DNA from 3 places in the Eubacterium sp. SB2 genome. Region 3 is predicted to be linked to each of the others. Evidence: predicted binding sites of a transcription regulator. Region 3 holds the regulator's gene; each other region holds the start of a gene.
The links. The regulator NrdR, encoded in region 3, represses ribonucleotide reductase genes. The targets are predictions, from matches to a motif close to CACNANATNTNGTG.

Region 1: the regulator NrdR is predicted to act here: its motif matches at 6,167-6,180, upstream of BN1938_RS09895 (ribonucleoside triphosphate reductase).
Region 2: the regulator NrdR is predicted to act here: its motif matches at 3,759-3,772, upstream of nrdD (anaerobic ribonucleoside-triphosphate reductase).

The regions. Positions count from the first base shown of each region.
Region 1 is NZ_LN865152.1:526,488-533,659, forward strand. It holds gene BN1938_RS09870 (ABC transporter ATP-binding protein) at 1-461, shown strand, start outside; gene BN1938_RS09875 (PucR family transcriptional regulator) at 549-1,457, shown strand; gene BN1938_RS09880 (DUF6106 family protein) at 1,459-1,959, shown strand; gene trxB (thioredoxin-disulfide reductase) at 2,480-3,382, opposite strand; gene BN1938_RS09895 (ribonucleoside triphosphate reductase) at 3,687-6,053, opposite strand; gene BN1938_RS09900 (anaerobic ribonucleoside-triphosphate reductase activating protein) at 6,307-7,002, opposite strand; gene BN1938_RS09905 (TetR/AcrR family transcriptional regulator) at 7,014-7,172, opposite strand, start outside.
Region 2 is NZ_LN865153.1:1,622,999-1,630,170, forward strand. It holds gene xylB (xylulokinase) at 1-1,385, shown strand, start outside; gene BN1938_RS19585 (GntR family transcriptional regulator) at 1,463-2,488, shown strand; gene BN1938_RS19590 (alpha-hydroxy-acid oxidizing protein) at 2,619-3,635, shown strand; gene nrdD (anaerobic ribonucleoside-triphosphate reductase) at 3,835-5,955, shown strand; gene nrdG (anaerobic ribonucleoside-triphosphate reductase activating protein) at 5,957-6,448, shown strand; gene BN1938_RS19605 (dCTP deaminase/dUTPase family protein) at 6,530-7,051, shown strand.
Region 3 is NZ_LN865153.1:1,011,400-1,018,571, forward strand. It holds gene BN1938_RS16840 (ABC transporter substrate-binding protein) at 1-19, opposite strand, end outside; gene BN1938_RS16845 (nitroreductase family protein) at 1,115-1,639, shown strand; gene BN1938_RS16850 (DUF6092 family protein) at 1,636-1,908, shown strand; gene nrdR (transcriptional regulator NrdR) at 2,483-2,932, opposite strand; gene BN1938_RS16860 (YlmC/YmxH family sporulation protein) at 2,981-3,235, opposite strand; gene BN1938_RS16865 (ABC transporter permease) at 3,316-4,518, opposite strand; gene BN1938_RS16870 (ABC transporter ATP-binding protein) at 4,520-5,293, opposite strand; gene BN1938_RS16875 (DUF3783 domain-containing protein) at 5,439-5,813, shown strand; gene BN1938_RS16880 (DUF2178 domain-containing protein) at 5,985-6,464, opposite strand; gene BN1938_RS16885 (helix-turn-helix transcriptional regulator) at 6,455-6,670, opposite strand; gene BN1938_RS16890 (hypothetical protein) at 6,705-6,917, opposite strand.

The DNA.
Region 1 (7,172 bases), on a different contig from region 3:
CACCTCAGAATCTTTACAATACACCTTGCAACCTGTTTGTTGCCGGATTTATCGGTTCTCCGCAGATGAACTTTATGGATGCAGTTGTAAATGTTGCAGGCAGTGATGTTACACTGACCGTTGGCGAGCATGTGCTCAAGGTACCTGCTTCCAAGAAAAAAGCTCTGATCGATGGCGGTTATAATGGTAAGACAGTAGTTCTCGGCATCCGTCCGGAGGACGTACATGACTCAGAGGCATTTATCGCAAGCTCACCTGACAGCGTAATCAAATCCAAAATTAAAGTATACGAGCTGCTCGGCGCAGAAGTATATCTGTATTTTGACGTAGAAGGCACTCAGATGACAGCCCGCGTTAATCCGCGCACAACACTGAGAAACGGTGATGATGCTGTATTTGCACTGGATATGGAAAAGATTCACGTATTCGATAAAGATACAGAGTTGACGATTTCCAACTAATGCTTTAGAATAATATTATAATAATTAAGAGAGGGGCTGTACTATAAAAGTGCAGCCTCTTCAATTCTATCTATACGAGGGATGATTATGGAGAACACACCAGAGCTTGTAAAAGCTTTGTCCGAACTGAAAAGAATAACCGGCATGACGCTCGAAGTCCGCGCAGACACGCCGGAAGAGCTTGAAAATGCGCTGACGCAAGTCCGCTGTCTCACCCAGGCATACAGGGAAAAGTACAACAAGAACCATTTCCTGCAAAGCCTGATGACGGATAGCATTCCGGCGTATGACATCTACGAGCGGGCCGTCCGTCTCCACATCGATCCGGAATCTCAGAGGACTTTATTTCTGGTGGAAACCAAAAATACCCTGGATGACACTGTCATAGAGATTCTTAAGAATTTGTTTCCTTCACAGGCCAAAACTAACCTTGTTTCCATGGGTGAAAAGAACCTTGTGATACTACGCCCAAGGAAGTCCTCGGACACCGATGGCGACATCAGCCGGATTGCACACATGATCGTCGACACACTGAACATGGAGGCGCTGACACACGTGCAGGTTGCCTACAGTGGATGTATCAGCACGCTCATGGAACTGCCCGGCGCTTTTAAGGAAACCAGCCTGGCGCTGCGTGTCGGTAAGTTGTTTTATTCCGAGCAGACCGTATTTCCGCACGATCAGCTGGGTATTGGAAGACTGATCTACCAGCTGCCGGTAAGCTTGTGTGAAAATTTTCTGAAAGAGATTTTTGGAAGCGATATTCCGGACGCATTTGATGAGGAGACAACATCCACTATCAACAAGTTTTTCCAAAATAACCTGAACATAGCCGAGACATCCAGACAGCTGCATATGCACAGAAACACCCTCATCTACCGGCTGGAACAGATTGAAAAAAGGACAGGCCTGGACATCCGCAGATTCGAGGATGCCATGACCTTCAAAATTGCCACCATGGTCATTAACTATTTACAAACAGAAAGGAACTCCTGATATGAATGACGCTTTTTACGAACAACTTGTAGCCCGCAAATCCCGACCGCTGGATACCATAATCCGTATCCTCATCATCGCGGCCCTCGCCCTGATCCTCGTGTTTTCCATGATGTTCATCGGTTTTCTGGGGGTAATCATCACAGTCGTACTCGCTTTCCTGGCATACTATTTTGTCTTCCCTAAGCTAAGCGTGGAATACGAATACACACTGCTGAACCATGATATGGAAGTAGATGCCATCTACAGCAAATCCAAGAGAAAAAAACTGCTCACATTTGACATCCAGCAGGCCGAAATTATAGCGCCAAAGGGTTCACCGCGTTTGAACTCCCAGAACCCGGAAAAGACCCTTGATTTTTCCTCACAGGATGCCAACGCAAAAGCTTACTCCATCATGATCCAGCTGAACCAGAAAAACACATGCATCATCATAGAACCAGACGAAACCATGCTAAACCACATGAAATCCTGGATGGGGATGAAGCTTTATTTGGATTGAGACGGACGGAATTGGATAGAAGGGGGGCGCTGTATGGGGGCGCGGCAGGGCTCTTTGGGATGCTCTTTTGCGGTGTAACAGCCGCTAATCAAAAGGAAAGCCAGCATATATGAACACCGCCGACAAACACGGGAATGCCGGATGCATTCCCGCTTGAGTCGGCTTTTTTACAGGGCTTGTGGCCCTGTAAAAAGTTCATATGCTGGCTTTCCTTTTGATGAAGCGGCTGTAACACCGCAAAAGAGCATCCCAAAGAGCCCTGCCGCGCCCCCATACAGCTCGGTTCAACCAATCGGCAGATAAATATTCCAAATAAGAAGGAGCTTCCTGTAACGGTGTGCGGTGTATATTTAATTGCTGCACGGAACCTTTCTTGCCAACGGCTTCTACCGCCAGGATGCACCCAGCCTGTCTTGGATGTTGTATGCGGGGTGGGATGGGATGTCTTCCGGTATCCAAAAACACCGGAAGACATCCCATCCTGCGCCGCATACAACATCCAAGGCAGGCGGACAGACCATCAAACCAAATACTTACAAGCCGCTAAAGCCGCTACCGCCCCATCTGCCGCTGCTGTTGTGAGCTGGCGCACTTCTTTTGTACGGCAGTCTCCTGCTGCGAACACACCTGGACGGGAGGTCATGCAGTCCTCAGACGCCAGTATGAATCCATCTGCATCCAGTTTTACAAATTCGGCAAAAACCTGGTTCTGGGGGATCTGTCCGATTGCCACAAATACTCCGGCGACTTCTATGTTGAAATCTTCGCCGGTCTTTTTATTGTTCAGGGTCAGACCCTCTACCATGGTTTCGCCTATAATATCTTTTACTGTGGCACTAAGCACAAATTCTACGTTATCTCTTGCCTTCAGTGCGTCTACCAGGCTGCTGTCACCGCGGAATTCGTCTCTTCTGTGTACCAGATATACCTTTTTACAGTAGTTGGAAAGAAATTCCGCATCCTGAAGCGCCGTATTTCCGCCTCCAATGACCGCAACATCACGGCCTTTGAAAAATGCTCCGTCACAGGTAGCACAGTAAGATATGCCTGCGCCGGTGAGCTGGATCTCTTTTTCCAGCCCTAAGTGCCGGTGCGTAACTCCTGTGGCGATAATCACGGTTCTGCACGGGTATTCTTTTCCTGCAGTCTCTATGATCTTTAAGCCGTCCTCATCCCGGATACCCGTAACCTGTTCCATCACGGTCTCTGTTCCCAACTTCATCGCCTGATCCAGCAGATTCATAGAAAATTCGCTTCCGCTTACACTGGCAATCCCGGGGTAATTCTCTACATTGTGGGAAGAAGTAATCTGCCCTCCGAAATTCATACTTTCAATAATTAATGTACGTTTCCCGGCTCTCTGTCCATATATTGCCGCAGTCATGCCAGCCGTACCTCCGCCGATAATTCCGATATCATACATAATCAACCCTCCTTGTTGTTTCAATAACACGCCCGGTAATTTCACAGAGTACGACTACATCCTATAAAGATGTGTAGATTAAGCTCATTTCAGTGGGGGATACCGATTCCTCTCCGCCCGCCACTGCCGTTTATCTGTTATACTCTAGTATACCGTAAAATAAGTAACTGACTCATAAGCTGAGACAAACTTTCGAGAGTGCTGCTCCACAAACGCAGGCGTAGTGGGCTACGCTGAGGCTTGGGGAACATTGCTATCGGAAATTTAGGTCGGCTTATGTGGCAGTTAATTATTATATGATGTACTAGTGTGTCTCAGCATACGCTTTTATATTCGAAGCATTTGCCATTTTCTGCACGCCATCCTCACCGACTACAACCAATGTGGGAGCCTGCATTACACCGTATTTCTTCACAAGTTCTTCATTTTCTTCTGCATCTACTATCTCATAGGCTATATTTGCTTTTTCCAGAGAACTGGTTGCAATCTTACAGTTCGGACAGGTCTTGGTTGTAAAGAGGAGCGTTTTCATTTCTCCCGCCGGTACAGCCACTTCTTCTGCCGCCTTCTGTGCCTCATGTGTCCGTATGCTCATCTTGGAATTGCTGATATCATATACCTTGCGATCCTTGAATTCCTGTGTCTTACCATCGTTCCAGTTCTTTACAGGACGGTAGTACCCCGTAATACGGCTGTATACTTCCGTTTCCTCTCCGCAGTGCGGGCATTTGTATTGTTCTCCGGAAATATATCCATGGTTCTTACAGATGGAGTAGGTCGGTGACATTGTATAATATGGCATTTTGTAGTTCTCTGCGATCTTCTTAACCAATGATGCCGCTGCTTTCCAACCCGGAAGTTTTTCTCCGAGGAAGGTATGGAATACAGTCCCTGACGTATAAAGTGTCTGAAGCTCATCCTGAATATCAAGTGCTTCAAATACGTCTTCGGTATAGCCAACCGGCAAATGCGAACTGTTTGTATAATATGGTGTTCCATCTCCTTCAGCAGCAGTAATGATATCCGGAAACTGTTCTACATCATGTTTTGCCAGACGGTAGGTGGTTGACTCTGCCGGAGTTGCCTCCAGGTTAAACAGCTCTCCGTACATTTCCTGATAATCAGAAAGTCTTTCCCTCATATGGTTCAGTACATCTTTGGTAAACTGCTGGGTCTCTGCGCTTGTCATGTCTTTTCGGATCCATTTTGCATTCAGGCCGGCCTCATTCATGCCGATCAGCCCGATTGTGGAGAAATGATTCTCAAAAGAACCAAGATATCTCTTTGTGTAAGGATACAGTCCTTCCTCCATGAGCTTTGATATAACAACACGCTTTGTATGGAGGGAACTTGCTGCAATATCCATCATCTTATCCAGGTGTTTATAGAATCCGGCCTCATCCTCTGCCAGATATGCGATACGCGGCATGTTGATCGTAACTACGCCAATAGAACCCGTACTCTCTCCGCTTCCGAAGAAACCGCCGGATTTCTTGCGCAGTTCACGCAGATCCAGGCGCAGACGGCAGCACATACTTCTGACGTCGCTTGGTTCCATATCGCTGTTTATATAATTTGAAAAATAAGGAGTTCCGTACTTCGCTGTCATTTCAAAAAGGAGACGGTTATTCTCTGTATCAGACCAGTCAAAATCATTTGTAATGGAATACGTAGGGATCGGATACTGGAATCCTCTGCCCTCGGCATCCCCTTCGATCATCGTTTCGATAAATGCCTTATTGATCATATCCATCTCTGCTTTACAGTCCCCATAGGTGAAATCCTGCTGAACGCCTCCTACTATAGCCGGAAGGTTCGCCAAATCCCCCGGTACTGTCCAGTCCAGTGTAATATTGGAGAACGGAGCCTGGGTCCCCCAGCGTGACGGTATATTTACGCCGTATATAAAGGATTCGATACATTTCTTTACTTCCGGATATGTCAGATTGTCTTTCTTGACAAAGGGCGCCAGATAGGTGTCAAAGGATGAAAATGCCTGCGCGCCTGCCCATTCATTCTGCATGATTCCCAGGAAGTTGACCATCTGGTTGCAGAGTACGCTCAGATGCTTGGCCGGAGCCGACGTGATCCTGCCCGTTATGCCGCCCAGGCCATCCTGGATCAGCTGTTTCAGGGACCATCCTGCACAGTAACCGGTAAGCATGGACAAATCATGAATGTGAATATCCGCATTCTTGTGCGCTCTCCCCACTTCCTCGTCATAAATCTCAGACAGCCAGTAATTCGCTGTGATCGCGCCGGAGTTGCTGAGAATCAGACCGCCGACAGAATAGGTCACTGTAGAATTCTCTTTTACACGCCAGTCGGTAATCTTCACATAACTGTCCACAATTTCTTTGTAATCCAGCAGGGTTGAATTCAGATTCCGAATCTTCTCCCTCTGTTTTCTGTATAAAATGTAACCTTTTGCAACATCTGCATATCCTGCCTTTATCAGCACGGACTCCACACTGTCCTGAATATCCTCCACGGATACCAGGCCTTTTTTAATCTTTGGTTCAAAATCTGCCGTAACCTTCAGCGCCAGCAGATCGATTATGTCCTGATTGTATTGCTTTTCCTGGGCTTCGAATGCCTTCCTGATTGCCTCCCCTATCTTGGCAAGATTGAAGTCAGCTACCTTCCCATCTCTTTTTGTAACCTGATACATATTGTACGGTCGCCCCTTTCTCTAATCAAAGTCAGATAATTTTTGCCCAACCGGATACAGTTGGGCATCTGAAAATATTCTATCACCATATATTTCACTTGTCAACAAAGAACAACAATATCTAGTATGCAACTTTTTTGTTTCCAACTAGATATAGTTACAGTTTCCTATGTAAGGATCTGACCTTTAACGCTGTCACAGTCCGTCCCTCGCTGTTTCATCATCCCATGCAGTCTGCCTGAGGGAGTAAATATCACTCAACCCCTCTGAGTTCAGCATTGGGAATATTTCTTTTTACAATCTCCAGCGCCTGTTCCATAATCTCTTTTGTATAGGCGCGCAGCCCCGGCCTGATTAAATCCCCTGAATCCACAAATCCCTGCAGATAATATCTTTCAGCTCCCCGGAGCCAGCGTCCAATAGCCGCAAAGTCCTCTCTTTTATGAAATTCCCTTACTACCGTGGTACGAAATTCGCAGGGCACCGCACCCGACATCAGGAAATCCACGCTCTGCAGAATATCCTCCAAGTGATAGCCTTCGATCCCGATGGTCATACCATATTTATTCGGAGCATTTTTTATATCCATCGCCACATAATCGACCAGACGCTGATCCACAAGCCGCTTCAGACGGGCGGCACTGCTTCCGTTAGTATCCAGTTTTACCGCGTAGCCCAGATCCTTTACCTCTTTTATAAAGTCCTCTATATCCGGCTGTAACAATGGCTCCCCGCCCGTGATACATACGCCGTCCAGAACCCCCCGGCGTTTCTTAAGGAAAAAAAATACTTCTTCCTCTGGTATGTTAAGATTCACATCCACATGCGTTACCAGAGAAGCGTTATGGCAAAAAGGACACCGGAAGTTACACCCTGCGGTAAAAATCGTACACGCCACTTTCTCCGGATAATCCAAAAGTGTCAGTTTTTGCAAACCCTGAATATTCATCTGCTTACTCCTCAAATTTTAAAATATCCCATCATGACCGGCATATATTCCCGGCTGTATTCTCCCAGTGAATAGTCCCCCCTGCTCAGACACCAGTCTGAAATCAGCGCACGCTCACACAGAGAGTAATACTTGGTAATCTCATTGATAGACTTATCCTGGCGGATCTC
Region 2 (7,172 bases), 610 kb from region 3:
GGTATGAAATTATAAAACGGGAACAGCAGTATGCGGAGCAGGATATAGACCTGCTCTGTGATGCGGCCCTGCGTACGGTCAGGACACTGCTGGAGAAACATCCGGATGCGGGAGAGTGTATCAAAGGCGTGGGTTTTTCCGGACAAATGCACGGCCTGGTTGTAATTGGCAGAGACGGAAAACCCCTGAGAAATGCGATTATATGGGCCGATCAGCGCTCGCAGGAGGAGATTCAGAATCTATACTCCATCATACCAAAGGAGGAATATCACCAAATCTCGCTGAATTCCGTGAGCACCGGTTTTTTAATCAGCTCGCTGATGTGGGTGAAAGCGCATGAGCCGGAAGTCTATAATTCGATTGATAAGGTGATGCTGCCCAAGGACTATCTGCGTTACAGAATGTGCAAAGAACTGGGCACGGATATGTCCGATGCCTCTAGCACCGTTATTTTTGACACAAAAAGCAGGCACTGGGCCTGGGATTTCATAGACCGGCTGGGATTGGAGAGAGACTTCTTCGTACCGTGCCGCGAAGCCTATGAGACGGCAGGGGAATCAACTGCTGCGTGCGAGAGACTGACGGGACTGAAGGCAGGAACAAAGATCGTATATGGCGGAGGCGACAGCCTGATGCAGGCTGTGGGAAATGGAATTATATCACCGGGAACTTTATCGGCCAATATCGGGACGGCCAGCCAGCTGGCTTGTGCGGTCCGTACACCGTTGTATGACAAACTTTACAGGACAAACACATTTTGTCATGTACGAGAAGACAGATGGATGCTCATGGGTGCAAATCTGAGCGGAGGCGTGGCTTTGAAGTGGCTGATGAAAAATATTCTGGATATGCAGTCCTTCGATGAGATGACAGCCCTGGCTGAGACAGTTCCCGCCGGGAGCAGAGGCATTCTCTTTCTCCCCTATCTGAGCGGAGAGCGAACACCCTATAATGATCCGGATGCAAAAGGCATCTATCATGGCCTGACACTGAGTCATACTAAGGCAGAACTGATACGCAGCACAATGGAGGGGATTATCTTCGGACTGAAAAATTCTTTGGAAATCTTTCAGGATATGGGCGTTGAGTTTCAGCGTATCCTTGCATCCGGGGGCGGAGCAAGAGGCCGCCTCTTCCGGCAGATCCAGGCGGATATGTTCGGAAAAGAAATCTATACAAGCCTGATTCAGGAACAGGCTTGTATGGGGGCTGCCATCACGGCAGCAGTGGGCACGGGCGGCTATGCGTCATTTGAGGAGGCATGCGGCCGGATCGTCCGGCTCAGCAGCGATGTTGTGGTTCCGGATCCGGAAAATCAGAAAGTCTATGAGGAAAGATATCAGATCTATAAAGAGCTGTATCCCAGAAATAAAGAGCTGTTTTAACAATTTTCAGAATCAGGGGCAGAAAACAGGAATTTCCGGTATTGCATCGAAAATGCAGAAGGGCTATAATTGTTTGCATGAGTGAAGAAAATTTATACATCAACGTAAAAAACAGAATATGTGACATGATCTTTAACGGAACCTACCAGGAAGGGGAGCGGATACCTTCCGAACGCATACTGGCGGAGACCCTGGATGTGAGCCGGGTGACTGTGCGGAAGTCGCTGGACCTTTTGGAAAGTGAGCATCTGATTGTCAGGGAAGTCGGAAGCGGGACGAGAGTCTGTTTCCATAATTATGGCACCGCCAGCAGTATGGATATGATCGTACTGATAGCCCCTGCTAAGAATCCGTTTTTTGCAGAGTTTATCGCACATTTCCAGACCTATGCGGAACAGGAGGGATCCATGCTTCTCTATGTGGAAAAGCCGCGCACGGAAACCCTGGAGAACTGTCTCTACCGCCTTTATAAGCGGGGGCTTCAGAACACGGTGATATGGCTGGAAGATCTGCCGGTGGACATGGAAAAGCTGAAACGCCTCCGTGCGCTGGGCATGAACATGGTTTTCTTTGATACAGACAAAGGTCTTCCTTTCGCGGACTGTGTAGCGCTGGATAATGACGAGGCAGTGCGTACGCTCTGCGGCGAGCTGCAAAAAGAGGGCTGCAGGGACATCCGTTATGCAGGCTGGGACCGCCGGGACATATACAGCATCGCATGCCGTGAAGCGGCATGTCTGAAAGAAACAGGTGAAGAGGTACCTTTTCTTCATCTTCCGTGGGAATGCAGGCACAATGTAAGTGAATTTGTCCTGAATTATCTAAGGAGTTACAACAAACCCCTGCCTGACGCCATTGTCTGCGGTGACCGGGAAATCGCGGCGGCCGTGTCCTATTCGGTCCGGCGGCTGAAGGCGGTGCAGACCAAGGTGGCGGGGATTGATGATTTCCCGGAGGCCGGGAGGAGGCAGGTTGTCACATACAGGCAGAACCTGGAGGAGAGCGTGAAACAGATTTTTTACTGTCTGGCTATGCAGAACCAGAAACAGACTGAGTGGAAGGCAGCGCTCTGTAAGGTGGAAGGAACGCTCACTTGTTATTGATGAATAAATCCAGAAGTGCTATACTATAACGTGTTTGAAAATTCGTACCCGCAGGGCATTGCGCAGCATATGCTCTGCGGGTGTCTCTGCGGATGGCCGCAGAATTCTATCAGAATGGGAGAAAATGAATATGGAGTACAGTGAAGTAATCAAAAATGCAAGATCATGTATGGGCCCTTACTGCAAGGCATGTAATATCTGTAATGGAGCTGCCTGCAGAAATACAATGCCGGGACCGGGCTCCAAAGGAGTCGGTGACCTCGCAGCACGAAATTACCAGAAATGGCAGGAGATCCGTATCAATATGGATACCCTCTGTGAGCAGAAGCAGGTGAAGACAGAGACCGAATTGTTCGGAAAAGAATTCTCCGCCCCGTTTTTTGCCGGCCCGGTGGGCGCTGTGAAGCTGCACTACGGCGATAAATATTCGGATCAAGAGTATAATGATATATTGGTTTCCGCCTGTGCACAGAATGGAATAGCGGCGTTTACGGGGGATGGGACAGATTATAATGTCATGATAGAAGCCACAAAAGCGATCACGAAACTTGACGGCATGGGCATTCCCACTGTTAAACCGTGGGATATGGGAACAATCAGAGAAAAGATGGAGCTTGTGAAGAAGTCAGGTGCATTTGCGGTGGCAATGGATATCGATGCGGCCGGTCTTCCTTTTTTGCAGAATCTGAATCCTCCTGCAGGAAGCAAGTCTGTGGAAGAATTGAAAGAGATCGTGAAGATTGCAGAGATCCCGTTTATCTTAAAGGGCATTATGACGCCCAGGGCTGCTCTTAAGGCAAAGGAAGCCGGAGTCCGGGGTATCGTCGTATCCAACCATGGGGGACGCGTGCTGGATCAGTGCCCGGCGACGGCGGAGGTCCTGCCGTCTATTGCCGAAGCAGTGAAGGGGGACATGACGATTTTTGTTGACGGTGGAATCCGGACAGGGATCGATGTATTTAAAGCACTTGCACTCGGGGCAGACGCGGTCCTGATTGCCCGTCCGTTCGTGACCGCGGTATACGGCGGGGAGGAAGACGGTGTCAAAGCGTATATCAACAGGATTGAAGCAGAACTAAAAGATACCATGTCTATGTGCGGGGCGTTCACTCTTTCAGATATCCGGCGTGATATGATCTGGAACTAAACATTGTTTCCAGAAGTTACCAGTTTATTTTTTAACAAAATTTCATTCGTTATGCTCCTCCTTTTTTGTGAAAGATTTTGTATTGACGATGCAGGCTGTATGGTGGTAGTATTGTTTGTACGGCACAGGATATAGTTTGTGAATTGCGCAGTGAATACTAAATATAGAATAAATGACAACAGGAAAGGAAGAAGACAGCATGATGCATGTAGTAAAAAAGGACGGAACAAAAGAAGATTTTAACGTGCATAAAGTGGTTGTTGCGGTGAACAAATCGGCCTACCGCGCACTCATCAAGTTTACGGATGAAGAACTGGATTATATCTGCCGCTTTGTGGAAGAAAAGGTACAGTCCATGGCTATAACGGACATCCCGATCGCTGAGATGCACAATGTAGTGGAGGGAGCGCTGGAGAAAGTGAATCCGGTCGTTGCGAAGAGCTACAGGGATTACCGGAATTATAAGCAGGATTTTGTACAGATGCTGGACGAGGTTTATAAAAAGAGCCAGTCCATTATGTACATTGGAGACAAAGAGAACAGCAATACAGACAGCGCCCTTGTTTCCACAAAAAGAAGCCTGATTTTCAACGAGCTGAATAAGGAGTTATATAAGAAGTTTTTCCTGACCGTTGAGGAGATACAGGCGATCAGGGAAGGATACATCTACATACATGATATGTCTGCCAGAAGAGACACCATGAACTGCTGCCTCTTTGACGTGAAGAGCGTGTTAAACGGCGGGTTTGAGATGGGAAATCTCTGGTACAATGAGCCAAAGACACTGGATACGGCTTTTGATGTGATCGGAGACATCGTGCTCAGCGCCGCAAGCCAGCAGTACGGCGGTTTCACAGTGCCGAGTGTGGACGAGATCCTGGAGCCCTACGCGGAAAAATCACACAATAAACTGATTGAAAAGTATAGAAATCTGGGGCTTCCTGAGGATAAAGTGCAGGAAGTTGCCTGGAAGGATCTTGAAAAAGAGATGGAGCAAGGTTTCCAGGGATGGGAATATAAGTTTAATTCCGTATCCTCAAGCAGGGGGGACTACCCGTTCATCACCGTGAGCGCGGGTACACGAACCAGCGAATACGGGAAACTTGCCACAAAGAAGATGCTGGAAGTCCGCCGGAAAGGGCAGGGAAAAGAGGGGCATAAAAAGCCAGTGCTGTTCCCGAAGATTGTATTTCTATACGATGAGAACCTGCACGGGCCGGGAAAACCGCTGGAGGATGTTTTTGAAGCGGGGATTGAATGTTCCAGAAAGACGATGTATCCCGATTGGCTCAGCCTGACAGGCGAGGGATATGTTCCAAGTATCTATAAAAAATATGGCAAGATCATCAGCCCGATGGGCTGCCGCGCATTTCTGTCACCCTGGTATGAAAGAGGAGGAATGGAACCGGCCGATGAGAACGATTCACCGGTGTTTGTGGGACGGTTCAATATCGGAGCCATCAGCCTGCATCTGCCGATGATTTATGCAAAGGCACAGCAAGAGAGCAGAACCTTCCATGATGTGCTGGATTATTATATGAACCTGATCAGAAGGCTTCATCAGAGGACTTACGCTTATCTGGGAGAGATGAAGGCGTCCACGAATCCGCTCGCATACTGTGAAGGCGGCTTCTATGGCGGACATCTGGGACTGTATGATAAGATAAAGCCACTGTTAAAATCTGCCACCGCATCATTTGGCATAACTGCCCTGAATGAACTGCAGCAGATCCATAACAAGAAGTCTCTTGCAGAAGACGGTGCATTTGCGCTGGAAACATTAAATTACATTAATGATAAGGTCAATGAATTCAAAAAAGAAGACGGGCATCTGTACGCCATTTACGGAACGCCGGCAGAGAATCTCTGTGGGGTGCAGGTACAGCAGTTCCGTAAAAAATACGGAATTATTGAAAATGTTTCTGACAGGGAATATGTAAGCAACAGCTTCCACTGCCATGTCAGCGAAGAGATCACTCCGATTGAGAAGCAGGATCTGGAGGGACGCTTCTGGAATCTGAGCAACGGCGGTAAGATTCAGTATGTGAAGTATCCCATCAGCTACAATACGGAAGCAGTGAAGGCGCTGGTCAGAAGAGCGATGGCAAAAGGATACTACGAGGGCGTCAATCTGTCCTTATCTTACTGCGATGACTGCGGCCATGAAGAACTGGATATGGATGTGTGCCCGGTGTGCGGAAGTAAGAATCTGACCAAGATAGACCGGATGAACGGTTATTTATCATACTCCAGAGTGAAAGGCGACACAAGACTTAATGATGCCAAGATGGCGGAGATTGCGGAAAGGAAAAGTATGTAACATGCAGTATCACAATATTACAAAAGATGATATGCTTAACGGTGATGGACTGCGGGTCGTCCTGTGGACAGCGGGCTGCACACACGGATGCAGGGAATGCCACAATCCTGTTACATGGGACCCGGACGGCGGGCTCCCCTTTGAAGAAGAAGCAAAGCAGGAATTATTTGAACAGCTGGAAAAAGATTATATCAGCGGTATTACATACAGCGGCGGAGATCCGCTGTTTCCAGCCAGCAGGGAATGTATTACAGCGCTAGCAAAAGAAATCCGTGCAAGATTTCCGGACAAAACCCAGTGGCTTTATACCGGTTTTGAATGGGAAGAGGTCAAAAACCTGCCTGTAATGCAATATCTGGATGTTATCGTAGATGGAAAGTTTGAAATCGACCAAAAGGACACGCAGCTGCACTGGAAGGGCAGTGCAAACCAGAAAGTGATTGACGTTCAGGAAAGCCTGAAAAAGCAGCAGATTGTGCTGCACGACTCATAACCAAAGGGCGCCGCGCAATACATATGCAGCGGCGGGGGCTGCGGCAGAGCAGCAGATTAAGGTTAACAAAGGAGAAAGAACATGCAGAGAATTGCCAAGTTTCATAAAGTGAGCCTGGAGCAGTTTAAAAAAGACTGGATCGATACATTCGGACTGGAAGACGAAGCAGATATCCAGGAAATATATGACGGAATCAAGCTGCCAAGAAGAGCGACAGCAGGTTCTGCGGGCTATGATTTTTATGCCCCTGTCCGCCTGGTGCTGGAGCCGGGACAGACGATCAAGGTTCCTACTGGTATCCGTGCAGAGATGGAGAACTCCTGGGTTCTCAAGTGTTATCCGAGAAGCGGCCTGGGTTTCAAATATAGGCTGCAATTGAATAATACGGTAGGAATTATAGACAGCGATTACTTCTACTCTGATAATGAAGGACATATTTTTTCAAAGATAACGAATGATACGAAGGAAGAAAAAGTTGTCGATATAGGCAGAGGTGAAGGCTTCATGCAGGGGATCTTCATCGAATACGGCATTACTGTCGACGATGATGTCACAGAGACCAGGAACGGGGGTTTTGGAAGTACAACAAAGCAAAGTCTTTGATAAAAAAGCAGATATCAAGAGCACGTTTTATGATGGGAGACCATTTCATAGGACGTGCTCTTTTTAATCGATTGCATAATTCAGGAAGAACCGGGGATTCTAACCATAGAGATTATCTGTT
Region 3 (7,172 bases):
CTGTTACTCTTCTCTTCATGTTTGTCTCCTTCTTCAAATAACCTTCATTATTAAATTGTCGACTTAATTGTAAAGGATTTGGGGCAATTTGGCAAGCCTTTAAATCGGGATTTAGTTGGCTAGTTTTAGACTTGTCGATGGACGGGGACGCTTCATGACAGGGAGGCCGGGGAGGCGCTGGGGCTGTATATGCCGTTGCGATATGCACCCGTGCTGCTAAGTGTTTCTAGAACAGCCGCTGCCGGCTAGGCGGGTACGCTGAACACATCACGGGAAATCTGATGATTTCCCGCGCTGGGTTCAGCAAACACTTGATTCGGAGATCAAGTGTTTCCCCGCCTATCCGGCAGCGGCTGTTCAAGAAACACTAAGCGCACTCCAGCATTTCGCAACGGCATATACAGCCCCAGCGCCTCCCCGGCCTCCCTGTCATAAAGCTGGCTCATCCAATCGGCAGGAAAACCCGCCAACCGGGTGGGATCCCGGACCAGGGCAGCGGATGTGGATTGGCTATGCGTGTCTTTTCATCTTCAAGATGTGTATTGAATTATTTTGATACTGGAACCGTATCCCCTTGCTTTTGTACACCTACTAGGGACATAAAAGTACCACCAATTCTATATCCATACGCTGACCCCCGCTTGAGGCCCCACCTTAGTTACGAGTCCTTTTCCTGCCGGTTGGATGCGTCAGCTCCATGAAGGGATAGCCGAAAGCCTCCCGGAGAACATCCATGTCCTTTCAAAAACGCTCAAAGCGAACCTTAGAAATTCTTGGTGGGAAACAGCCCTGAAAATGGAGAGATTTTTGGATTCCGAATCCAAAAATCAGCTGACCCAGCGCGAGAAATCATCGGATTTCTCGTGATGTGTCAGTGGTGCTCCATTTTCAGGGCTGTTTCCCGCCTAGAATTTCTTAGGTCCGCGGCCGCGTTTTTGAAAGGACATGGATGTTCTCCGGGAGGTTTTCGGGTATCCCTTTATGGAGCGTCCCCATCCGCCCCGGGACTAAAGCCCGTTGCTAAATCCCGATTTTATGATATAATTTTTTTATGGTTTATATAGCGGATTCATTATAAAATGAATCAAATAATTATGAAAAGTGAGGTATTGCAATGAACATTACAGAAGCAATTAAATCACGCAGAAGTATCCGGAACTTCAAGGACACCCCGGTCCCGGAAGACATTCTGCGCAGGCTGGCCGATGCCGGCAGGCTCGCGCCCAGTGCCAGCAATCTACAGGCATGGAAATTTTTCTTTGTGACCGAACCGGACCTCGTCGCTAAAGTGGACATGTTCAGTCCCGGACTCAGCGGCCATCCGCCCGTCATCCTAGTAATCTGTTCCGATATGGAATATGCCCTGAGCCACTCCCGCAATGCTGAAATCTACGGCTGCATGATGGACGCCTCCATGGCGGCCGAAAACATCATGCTGGCGGCACTCGAAGAGGGCCTCGGCACCTGCGCCATCAAGTCCTACACCGATGCCGCCGTACGCAAACTCCTCTGTCTCCCCGATACATACCGTATAGAAATGCTAATGTCCATAGGCTACCCCGAAGGAGACCCAAGAGACCCCAGAAGAAAACCCCTGGAAGAAATCCTATACTTCAATCAATGGGAGGAAAATAAATGAAAAACAAAGAAGCCAGCCTCGAACTCTTAATCTACATGATAACCAGCGCCGCCGGCCTGGAAAACGAGCCTCACATCTACGGCCCCCTCCGCTTAATAGAGGCCTCCCAGCGCCTGTGCCAACTCCGCCTGGAGGATGACCCCGATAATCAGGACCTAAAAGACCTCATATCCATAATAGAAGAAGGCAAACACAAATGCACCTCCGACGAGCCCGCCTTCTACCAAATGCTCCAGGACGCCGCCGCCAAACTGGTAGACATAATCTAACAAAAGCAGAACATTATTCTGCCCCCATACTGCCGTCCCGCCCGCCAGGGTATACATTACGGCGCGCCCTTTGGACATACCTTATTCCGCAGTCTACTGCGGATCCGCCCGCAGGGCATGAGTTACGGCGTGCCCTTTGAACACACATTATTCTGCATATACCTGCCCCCTGGCCCACAGTTTCCAACTTAAGGCGCTATAACATTCTCCCCCCAGCATCCCCTCGCGCCGCCTCCGTCCGCCATCTCCGGCCACCCGCCAGGATGAGCGCCGCCTTCCCGGGATGGTGAATGAGACGCCGGAGGGGATTTGTGCAGGTGTTTTTAGATGCCTAAAGTGTGCCGTGTTTCCGTTAGGATAAAATAGAAAAATCTGATGGACAAACTTTGCTTTCCCAAGCAAAGTTTGAAGCAACTAAGGCGCCAAATCATCAGATTTGGCGCCGCATGTTGCTGGTTCCATCAGATTTTTCTATTTTATCCTTACGGAAACTAGGCTAAACGCCCGGTATCCAAAAACACCTGCACAAATCCCCTCCGGCGTCTCATTCACCATCCCGGGAAGGCGCCCCCCTCTACTCTAAAAATTCCTTCAGTTCCGCCATAAAGGTGTTTACATCTTTAAACTCCCGATATACGGAAGCGAACCGCACATAAGCCACCGGATCCAGAGCCCTGAGCTTGTCCATCACAATCTCACCGATCATACTGCTCGGTATCTCTTTTTCCTCGCGGTTGAATATCTCCAGTTCCACGGCATCTATCGTCCGCTGAATCTCCGATGCCGGAACCGGTCTTTTATAGCAGGCACTTAAAATGCCCTGCTCAATCTTCGCGCGGTCATACTGTTCTCTGTTATTGTCTTTTTTGATAACGATCAGCGGAATAGTTTCAACCTTTTCATAGGTTGTGAAACGTTTTCCACACTCGTCACAGGAACGTCTTCTGCGTATAGAATTATTATCTTCTGCAGGCCTAGAATCAATTACTCTTGTGTCGGGGTTTCCACAATAAGGACATTTCATAATATATTCCGCCTTTCCTCCCATTTCTTCCCCCATTATACACAATAACTAGAACTTTTGCAAAAACTTTTCCTCCCTTATTTCCACCAAAATAATATCGGGACCGATCTTCTTGATGCAGTGCCACGGAATGACATATTCACAGTCTGTTCCAAGGAATCCGCAGATTTTCCCCGGCCCCGGAATGATGATGGCCTCCACCCGTCCCTCTTTGATGTCGATATCCACATCCACAACGCATCCAAGCCTTTTACAGTCGCATACATTAATAACTTCCTTTTCCCGCAATTCACATAATCTCATAATATCACCACACCAAAAATACCCGCATACAGCAGCAGCTTCTCTCACTGTTACTATATGCGGGCACTCTGAAATGCGTGTTAAATTGCCATTACCTTTTCACTTTCAAATGCTTTTGCAATCACACCGATTAATACGGCTCCCAGAACTAGTGTTACGCCCAGTGTCATCCCATACTGCATCATAGTCACTTCCTGCGTCAGAATGCCCTGCAGCGTAAGCGATGTGTTATAGATCGGCACGGCGTAGAACCATTCGTGCGGGGTCTTTGTTGTAAACATTGTCGTGATCCCAAGCACCAGAACCAGCATGTAAACCGGCATCACGTAAGAATTGGCCTCCTTCACGGTCTTGGCAAATACGGATACCAGGACGATAATTGCCGAATACAGAAATGCAATTGCCACAAGCAAAGCGGCCATCATTCCGATCTGCTTTGGATTCAACGACAGATCCAGTCCCATATCTCCGCCCATGCCGCTCATCATCTGCGGCATAAAGGCAACCATTGCACCCACATATACGACAGAGGATACTCCGGAGATAATCATCAGTGAAAATACTTTTCCAAGTACAATGGAGCTTCTCTTGATCGGGGAAACCAGAAGGCTTGCCATCGTGCCCCTTTCCTTCTCCCCGGCCACCATATCAGTACCGATTCCCATAGCCCCCGCAAATAACAGGATGGTTACAAAATAAGGAAGCATCATTCCCAGAACCTTGCCGCTGGCTTTCTCCTCGTCCTGAATTACCATTTCGGGATTATCCGAATTTACTGTAAATACGGTAAGACCTTCCATGTCCTCCACACGGTCGGATAAGAGCAGCTGTCTGTATGACTCCAGGACGCCATTTGATATTGTGTCATATGCCGCGCGTGAATAGTCTTCCGACGGATTGTAATACGTCTTAACCTGAGGGGTTGGCGCTCCTGTCTGATAACTGGAAACCTCATCCAAAAAGCCTTCCGGAAATTCGATCAGCAGATCGGCCCCTCCGTTTTTTATCATATCTTCGGTCTCGGCCCTGTCGCTGACCGTATATACATCGCATTCTTTGTCCGCAGCCTTTAAAAATTCTTCAAAACCTGCCGGCGCATTCTGGAGATATACGATCGCCTTGTGCGATTCGACATCTTCCTGAGCGCTGCTGCTCAGACTGCTGACCAGAGTCATAATACCAACCATAATAATCACCGGAAGGAAAAATACTGAGAAGATCATCTTCTTGTCTTTGAAAACCCTTGCCAGCTCTTTCCCGCATATCTGTTTAATCCCGCTCATCTTACTTTCCTCCTTTCTGAATTCTGTAAAGTTCGAAAAAGGCATCTTCCAGATCCTCTGTGTTTGTATCATGAAGTATCTGATCCAGGCTTCCCTCAGCCACCTTGCAACCATCAATGATAATTCCGATCCTGTCACAGATTTTTTCGGCTTCTGACATGACATGCGTGGAGATAATCACCAGTTTGCCTTCGTCTCTTAATTTTCTTAAATAATCAGTAACGCCGCGTGCCGTCACTACATCCAGCCCATTGGTCGGTTCGTCAAAGATTACGATATCAGGATCATGAACCAGACACACCGCGATTGCAGCTTTCTGTGCCATACCTGTAGAAAGTTCTTTGATTTTTTTCTGGGAAAAGTCTTTAATCCCAAAGTATTCAAAAAGCTCCTCTTTTCTCGCTTTGAGCCTATCCTCCGGAATGTTATGTAATCTTCCGAAGAAATCAAACATATAATCCACAGAAAACTGAGGATCCAGCTTTATATCCCCTGTCAGAAAGCCGAGCTTCTCCCGCACCATTTCCGGCTCCTTCTGCACTTCATGGCCGGAAACATAGATCTCGCCTTTTGTCGGCTTGATGATGGTAGAGATACACCGCAGCGTCGTTGTCTTCCCCGCGCCGTTTGGTCCCAAAAGGCCGTATATCTCGCCCGGTTTTGCCGTAAGGCTCAGGTCATTAACAGCAGTCTTTACGGGGTTTGTCGTCTTGGATTCCTTCATCTGCTTTTTATTCAGTTTATAAATCTTGGTCAGGTTTTTGATCTCTATCATGATCTCCCTCCTCATTCTGTACTATTGTGTTAATACAACTATATATCCTTGTTATTGATTTGTCAATAACAATTTTTTCCTTCCTCAGCCCTTTCAATCTTTTCCCAAATAGATTACAATATTAAAAAAATAAGGAGGACTATCCATGAAAGAAACTATCTTACTTTTTCACGTTCCCGATAAAGAAAAGCTGTTAAAAATCGAAATGGCACTTTTTCCCCTGCATGTTCGCTTGAAACATGTGAAAGAGGAAGAGTATCACCAGCCGCTCGGCGTACTGGCGGGTATAAAAGACGCGGTACCCGCCGAAGGAAATTATACCGGCAGCGCCCTGGCCGATACCATGATCGTTTTTGCATTCTTTGATGACAACCGTCTCAACCAGGCACTGGCAGCGCTGAAGAAAAGCGGCGCCGGCCCTCTGCCCTACAAGGCGGTCCTTACTCCGACCAACCAGTTCTGGACTGCCCACGAATGCTTGGCAGAACTGAAACGTGAACATGAGGCTATGACTCCCTAGTACAGCAGTGCACTAATAATTCAGCAATAATCACCTGCTCTCTACGTCATAGCTGTACCTGCTTTCGCTAGACGTAGGAACCACTACGCCGTCGCGAAAGCAGGCACAACTCTGACGCAGATATCAGGCACTTATTACTGAAAGATTAATGCACTGCTGTACTAGCAGGAATCATAGCTTTTTTTCATAATATTTTTTCACGATAACGGTAACAAGGAAATACAGCATTAGTACTCCCCATGCCGTCCAGAATACAGCAAAGTTAAAAAATCCTGAGATTAAAAGAACTGCATAACAGACTCCCATAACAATCATGCCTGCCCAATATGAGGTTTTTTCATTAATCATTTTATTTCTCTCGTCGGATACTTTGAGACGTTCTTCTCGTAGAAGTTTTTCATTCTTAAGAAGTTTTTTTGCCTTCAGGATCTCCTTAACCGCGAAGATAATGACGGCTGCACCGGTTCCCATAAAGACTCCGCATAAAAATCCCTCTTCATACTCTCCGCCTCTCAACATCATCACAATCGCCACTGCGATAGTAAGCAGCCCCACACCGCACATAAAAAAGTCTATCCTGATCCGGACTTTTAGTTTCTCCCTGTACTCCTCGTCTGTCTTAGCTCCCTGTTGCAATGCTTTTATAAACATATATTTTCCTCCTCCAGATTAAAAATAAAAATATCCTCAATATTGACTCCAAAATACTGGGCAATCTTATGTGCCAGTATCAATGACGCATTATACCTGCCGTTTTCCAGCGATATGATGGTCTGCCTTGTCACCTCAACTGCATCTGCAAGTTCACTCTGCGTAATCTTCCGTTCCTTCCTCAACTGCTGAATTTTATTTTCCAAAAACATCCCCCATTTCTGACCGTCGTATTCAACGCTACTTTCCTCCATAAAACAAAGACCCCTTAAACGCTTTTATTCTGCGGTAGGACTTTTCCGGAAGAATCCCGATCAACATCAGGCAGATCGCCATCCCAAAAAGGAATCCCTTAATCAGCTCCGGTGTATCCGCAAACTGCTGAAGCAGCAAAGCCAGCGCATGAAATGCAAAACCCAGCTTTAATTCTCTCCTCATATCACCTTTTTTCATAATCACCGCTCTCCTTTGCCTCTAAAGAAAATGTATAGTTCGTTTTACATTTAAAGTATAGTACGCTTTACATAAAATGTCAAGTACCTTTTACATTTTCCAACAACGAGCTTTAATCCCGGCGCGGATGGGGAACGGGACGCTCAACAACAGGTTTACCGCAGACACGAAAGCACCACCAATTCAACCTCCATACACAGCCCCCGTTTAAGCTCCCCTTGGGAACGGATCATATCTCCCTGCTGGATGCACCAG